Regions from separate parts of the Cupriavidus sp. 01L46 genome, predicted to be linked through region 2. Evidence: predicted binding sites of a transcription regulator. Region 2 holds the regulator's gene; the other holds the start of a gene.

Region 1 (3,413 bases), on a different contig from region 2:
TGGCTGCACGACGGGCATCAACGCACCTTGGTCGACCCGACGTCGGGCTCCATCGTTGAAGTGCCGGAATTGCCGCCCGGCAGTGACGTGGACCAGACCGCGGCCTGGATCCGCCTCGTGCTGGACGGCAAGGCGCCTGTGCCTGCCCCGATCGCCACGCAGATCGACGCCATCCGCGACTGCCTGCAGCAAGGCACGCGCGTGGCCTGGGCCAGCCCGGTCTGAGCCTGGCCCGGCAAGCAGGGGCCTTTAGCGCTTGCGCGGTGGCAGCGGAATGCGGTCGCTCTCGCCCGGCACGCGCGGGAACTGGTCATCCTCCCAGCGTTTGGAGGCTGCTTCGATTGCTTCCTTGGTGCTGGCAACGAAATTCCAGAAGATGAAGCGATGGCCGTCGGTCGGGTCGCCGCCGAGCAGCATCACGCGCGACGCCACCTGCGCCGTCAACGTCACCGGCTGGCCCGGCACCAGCACTGCCAGGTGCCGCTCGGGCAACACTTCGCCGTCCAGGGCGATGGTGCCGTCCGCCGGGTAGATGCCGCGCTCGGCGTGTTCCGCCGGAATCTCCAGGCTGGCGCCCGCGTCGAGCTCAATGGCCACGTAGAGCGTGCGGCTGAACACCTTCACCGGCGCCTCGGCGCCAAACGCATCGCCCGCAATCACCGTCATGCGTACGCCAGGGCGCTCCAGCTTGGGCAGCGTCGCGGCCGGATGGTGATGAAAGGACGGCTCGACGTTCTCGTACTCCTTGGGCAGCGCCACCCAGGTCTGGATGCCGTGCAGGCGCGGCCCGGCATCGCGGGCGGACTGGGGCGAGCGCTCCGAGTGCGCGATGCCGCTGCCAGCCGTCATCCAGTTCACGTCGCCCGGCCTGATGACCTGTTTGCTGCCCAGGCTGTCGTGGTGAAGGATCTCACCCTCGAACAGGTAGGTGACCGTGGCCAGTCCGATGTGGGGATGCGGGCGCACATCGGCGCCTTCTCCGGGCGGCATGGCCACCGGGCCCATGTGGTCGAAAAAGATGAATGGGCCGACAGTCTGGGTTGCCGCGGCGGGCAGCAGACGGCTCACGGCAAAGTCGCCGAGGTCACGGGTGTGCGGCTTTAACAAGTGCTCGATAGCAGACATGATGTTCCCCGGTTTGGTCGATGCTGGCGCTCAGCACCACTGAGACAAATGAAAAGAGTGTAGCTGCTAGCGAAACACAGCATCTCAACTGGCGACAGAACCGGCAGGGCCAGTGGCCCTCTAATCATGGTCGGATCGTTCGCGCACCCGCGTGAGATAGTGGCCTCGTCACATTCCGCAAGATGTCGGATTAAAATACTATGTAGAATAACCATTCGATTACCAGGAACTATCAACCCTATTGGTACTCCAACTTAGCAGTCCCCCGGCTTGAGTGCTAATATGTGTTGCAATGCAGTGCGAGACCCCAAAAAGGGCCGCACAAGCGGGCAACCCACCCGCCGGATGCGAAAGGAGCAATCGAGTGAACGCAGTCCTATCTGCTGACCAAACCCAAATGACCAACCGTCTGCCTACGGTGCCGCAAGGCGCCGGGACGTTTGCGCTGACCTTTCCCGGAACGCTGGGAAATATCGACAGCTATATCCAGGCTGTCCACCGTATTCCCCTGCTTACCCCCGAGGAAGAGCAGCGGCTCGCGCGCGAGTTGCGCGAGCATGATTCCGTCGATGCTGCGCGCCGCATGGTGCTGTCGCACCTGCGCCTGGTGGTGTCCATCGCCCGCCAGTACCTCGGCTATGGCCTGCCCCACGCAGACCTGATTCAGGAAGGCAATATCGGCCTGATGAAGGCTGTGAAGCGCTTCGACCCGGATCAGGGCGTGCGGCTGGTGTCGTATGCGATGCACTGGATCAAGGCCGAGATCCACGAATACGTGCTGAAGAACTGGCGCATGGTCAAGGTGGCTACCACCAAGGCTCAGCGCAAGCTGTTCTTCAACCTGCGCAGCCACAAGCAGGGTGCCCATACCTTCACGCCGGAACAGATCGACGCGGTTGCGCGTGAGCTGAACGTCAAGCCGGAAGAAGTGATGGAGATGGAAACCCGCCTGTCGGGCGGCGACCTGGCGCTCGAAGGGCAGATCGACGATGGCGAAGAGGACTTCGCGCCCATCGCCTACCTGGCCGACAACCACAATGAGCCCACCCGCGTGATCGAGGCCCAGCGCCACGACCGCCTGCAGGTGCAAGGCCTGGAAGAAGCGCTGTCCAAGCTCGACGACCGTAGCCGCCGCATCATCGAGGCGCGCTGGCTGCAGGTCAACGACGACGGCTCGGGCGGCTCCACGCTGCACGAACTGGCTGACGAATTCGGCGTTTCCGCCGAACGCATCCGCCAGATCGAAACCGCGGCGATGAAGAAGATGAAGGGTGCGCTGCAGGCTTTTGCCTAAGACTTAAGCGCGCCAAAAGTAGAACAGGGCCGGTCGCGAGACCGGCCCTGTTTTATTTTGCCTGCCGGCTTCGCCGCCGGCGGCTCGCCTCAGGACAGCAGTTGCTTGAGGTCGTGCACGATCGGCTCCGGCCCCTGGCCGTGGCGGATAAACAGGCGCAGCTTGCCGCTCGGGTCGAACACATAGCTGCCCGCCGAGTGATCCATGGTGTAGTTGTTCGGGGACGTGCCCGGCACCTTGGCGTAGAACACCTTGAAGTCCTTGGCAACCTTCTGCAGCGCGGCATCGTCGGCCGGGCGCATGCCCAGGAAGCGCGGATCGAAGGCCGGCACATACTGCGCCAGCAGCGCCTGCGTATCGCGCTCCGGATCCACCGTCACGAACAGCACCTGCACCTTGTCGGCGTCCGGCCCCAATTGCTCCATCACCGCCTTGAGCTCGGCCATGGTGGTCGGGCACACGTCAGGGCAATGCGTATAGCCGAAGAACATCACTACCGCCTTGCCCTTGAAGTCGCCAATGGAACGCACCTTGCCGTTGTGGTCGGTGAGGACGAAGTCCTTGCCGAACTCACTGCCGCCGGTGATATCGACGTTCTTGAAGGAAGCCTTCTGCTGGCCGCATGCCGCCAGCAGCAGCGCGCACAGGGCCAGCAGGCAAAACCGGCGGAAGGTCGCGAAGGTGGGGAGGAAGCCTGAAGGGAAGTGGTTTGGCATGCGAGTTCGGGTGGTGTTGGCCAGCCGGCGCCGCCCGGCAGGCGGCTGGACGCGACAAGGTCACATTAACAGATGACACGCAGTATCGCCGATCGAGGCCGTCACGCGCGCAGGCCGCGACAAGATGCCGCAAGCCTGTGCGCCCCGCTCAGGCCTGCGGCAGGAACTTGAAGTAGTGATCGACCAGCAGCGCGGCGAACAGCAGCGAGAGATACAGGATCGAGAAGCGGAAGGTGCGTTGCGCCAGCGCATCCGAGTAGTTGCGATACATCTTCCAC
Region 2 (3,413 bases):
GCCGCCTGCCACATGGAACTCGGAGCGCCCTTCCATGGCGATCTCTTCCAGCGTCTCCAGGCAATCGGCCGGAAAGCCCGGGCAAAACACGTCTACCCGGCCAGTGCCGACCTTGCCGAGTTCCTGCAGGGTGGGCGCGGTATAGGGCTGCAGCCACTCCGCCTTGCCAAAGCGTGACTGAAAGGTGACCTGGTACTGCCCGGGCTGCAGGCCCAGCGCCTCGCCCAGCAGGCGCCCGGTCTTGAGGCACTCGCAATGGTAGGGGTCGCCGAGCTCCAGCGTGCGGCGCGGCACGCCGTGAAACGACAGGATCAGCTTGTCGCCCCGCGCGAAATCCGGCGTGCCATGCTGCGCCCAGTATGCCCCCACCTGCTGGTGCAAGGCGGCAAGATAGGCCGGATGGTCGTGGAAATGCTTGACCAGCCGCAGCTCCGGCTGGTTTCGCCACTGCTTGAGTACCCGGAACACCTCGTCGAAGCCCGTCGCCGTGGTGGTGCCGGAGTACTGTGGATATAGCGGCAGCAGCAGGATGCGCTCGGTCCCCTGGCGGCGCAGCGCTTCCAGCACCGAGCCGATCGACGGATTGCCGTACCGCATGGCGCACGCCACTGTCACCTCATGGCCTTGCTGGTTCAGCAGCAGTTGCAAGGCGTGAGCCTGGCGCTCGGTGTGCACCAGCAGCGGGGAACCCGTCATATGCGCCTCCCGCAGCCAGATCGACTCGTACTTCATCGCCGAAGCGCGCGAGCGCAGCGGCACGATGATGCCGTACAGCAGCGGTAGCCACGCCGCGCGTGGGATCTCCACGACGCGCGGGTCGGACAGGAACTGCTTGAGGTAGCTGCCGACCGCCTTCGGCGTTGGCGCATCCGGGGTGCCGAGGTTGATCAGCAGGATGGCCGTGCGCGGCGCCTGGCCATGCTGGTAGGCCGGTTCAGGGGTAAACGTCATGTAATTTCCGGTGTGGCGGGGCGGCGCGGGCACAGGACGCGCGGCCGCCAGGTTTCGCCGAGCTTACAGGATGCGGGGAACAGGCAGTTTGTAAGACAGGGCCGAGCCAACACTAGTTCTGGCTGAGCGCGCTGGACAACAGGCGCGCGGTGATGTCGARGATCGGGATCACCCGTTCGTAGGCCATGCGGGTCGGCCCGATCACCCCGAGCGTGCCGACGATCTGGCCGTCGACTTCATAGGGCGCGGTGATGACCGCCATGTCTTCGAGCGGCACCAGTTTGCTCTCGCCGCCGATGAAGATCTGCACGCCCTGGGCGTGGCTGGAGACATCGAGCAGCTTGAGCAGGCCGGTCTTGTGCTCGAACACGTCGAACAGGCGGCGCAGCTTTTCCATGCTGGACGACAGGTCTTCCACCTCCAGCAGCTTGCGCTCGCCCGAGATGAAGACATGGTCGTCTTCCCCCTCGGCCATGGCATTGCTCCCCGCCTCCACCGCGGCCTGCATCAGCTGCGACATATCCATGCGCAGCGCCCGCAGCTCGCCGCGCAGGTGGTCGCGCACATTGTCGAAGCTCATGCCGGCAAAGTGCGAGTTGATGAAATTGGCGGCTTCGACCAGTTGCGACGGGGAATACGGCAGCTCGGTCTGGATGATGCGGTTCTGCACGTCGCCCTCGGGGGTGACGATGATCAGCAGGATGCGCTTGTCCGAAAGCCGCATGAATTCGACCTGGCGGAACGCCTGGGCGCGCCTGGGGGTCATCACCACGCCGGCGAACTGCGACAGGTTGGACAAGGTGTGCGCCGCCGACGTGATCATCCGCTGCGGCCCGAGCTGCRGGCCCTCCAGCTGGCCCCGGATCTTGCCGGTCAGCTCGGCCAGGTTGAGCGCGCCATCCAGCGGCTGGGCGGTCAGCATGGTGTCCACGAACAGCCGGTAGCCGCGCGGCGTGGGAATGCGCCCGGCCGAGGTATGCGGGCTGGCAATGAACCCCATTTCCTCCAGGTCGGACATCACATTGCGGATGGTGGCCGGAGACAGGTCGAGCCCCGAGTACTTCGACAAGGTCCGTGAGCCCACGGGCTGCCCCTCGGCGATGTAGCGCTCGATGAGGGTTTTGAGAAGCGTTTTCGCACGTTCATCCATGATGCTCCTGATTTTACGCAAGTTTTCACCATTCGGGCGGCTCATCGGCGATCCGGCCCGGCGCCAAGCGCCCTCCTGCTGACAATGGTCACGGCGGTATGGTCTAATCCCGGCATGTCTTCGCTCCCCAAGCCCGGCGCCGCGCGCGCCCCATTTCGCACCGTCGCCCTGATCGGCAGGTACGCCACAGCCGGCATCGAGGGCCCGCTGGAAGAGCTGGCCGCCTGTATCCTCAGGAACGGCCAGGATGTGGTGTTCGAGCGAGACACGGCCCTGGCCACCGGACTGACCGACTATCCGGCGCTGGCGCCCGACGAGATCGGCAAGCATGCCGATGTGGCGGTGGTGCTCGGCGGCGACGGCACCCTGCTGGGCCTGGCGCGCCAGCTGGCCGGCTACCCGGTGCCGCTGATCGGCGTGAACCACGGGCGCCTTGGCTTCATGACCGACATCCCCTTGCAGGACGTGCACTCGGTGCTGCCCGACATGCTGGCGGGCCGCTACGAGTCCGAGACCCGCATGCTGCTGGAGTCCCAGGTGGTGCGCGACGATGGCGTGATCTTCTCCGCGCTGGCCTTCAACGACGTCGTGGTCAACCGTTCCGGCATTTCCGGCATGGTCGAGCTGGCGGTGTCGGTGGACGGCCACTTCATGTACAACCAGCGCTCCGATGGCCTGATCGTCTCCACGCCGACCGGCTCGACCGCCTATGCGTTGTCGGCGGGCGGCCCGATCCTGCACCCGACCCTGTCGGGCCTGGTGCTGGTGCCGATTGCCCCGCATGCGCTGTCCAACCGCCCGATCGTGCTGCCGCACGATGCCGAGGTGTCGATCGAGGTCGCCACGGCGCGTGACGCCAGCGTGAACTTCGACATGCAGTCGCTGACCTCGCTCTTGCCCGGCGACCGCATCGTGGTGCGGCGCTCGGCCAAGACCGTCAACCTGCTGCACCCGATCGGCTACAACTATTACGCCACGCTGCGCAAGAAGCTGCACTGGCACGAGTACCCGAGCGAAGACAACCGGCTCTGATCCGCCCCGGCCCGCACCGATCCGGCCCAGATCCGTCCCCTGACATCACCCAGCCCCGACCCGTCGACCACGATGCTGCGCAGCCTGTCCATCCGCGATTTCGTCATTGTCGATACCCTCGACCTCGACTTCTCCCCGGGCTTCACCGTCTTCACCGGCGAGACCGGCGCCGGCAAGTCGATCCTGATCGATGCGCTGGCCCTGGTGCTGGGTGAGCGCGCCGACGCCGGCGTGGTCCGCGAAGGCGCCGCCCGGGCCAGCATCAGCGCCACCTTTTCCA

Evidence for each region. Region 2 encodes HrcA, which represses chaperone genes, less so after heat shock. Its sites were predicted from a motif close to TTAGCACTCNNNNNNNNNGAGTGCTAA; they were not measured.
Region 1: the regulator HrcA is predicted to act here: its motif matches at 1,380-1,406, upstream of rpoH (RNA polymerase sigma factor RpoH).

The regions. Positions count from the first base shown of each region.
Region 1 covers NZ_JBFTSF010000045.1:4,919-8,331, reverse strand. Annotated here, with positions in the region: gene ybiB (DNA-binding protein YbiB) at 1-225, shown strand, start outside; gene AC1DS3_RS10640 (pirin family protein) at 250-1,125, opposite strand; gene rpoH (RNA polymerase sigma factor RpoH) at 1,523-2,419, shown strand; gene AC1DS3_RS10630 (SCO family protein) at 2,509-3,135, opposite strand; gene AC1DS3_RS10625 (heme o synthase) at 3,284-3,413, opposite strand, start outside.
Region 2 covers NZ_JBFTSF010000061.1:29,606-33,018, reverse strand. Annotated here, with positions in the region: gene hemH (ferrochelatase) at 1-951, opposite strand, end outside; gene hrcA (heat-inducible transcriptional repressor HrcA) at 1,064-2,101, opposite strand; gene AC1DS3_RS13340 (NAD kinase) at 2,216-3,133, shown strand; gene recN (DNA repair protein RecN) at 3,206-3,413, shown strand, end outside.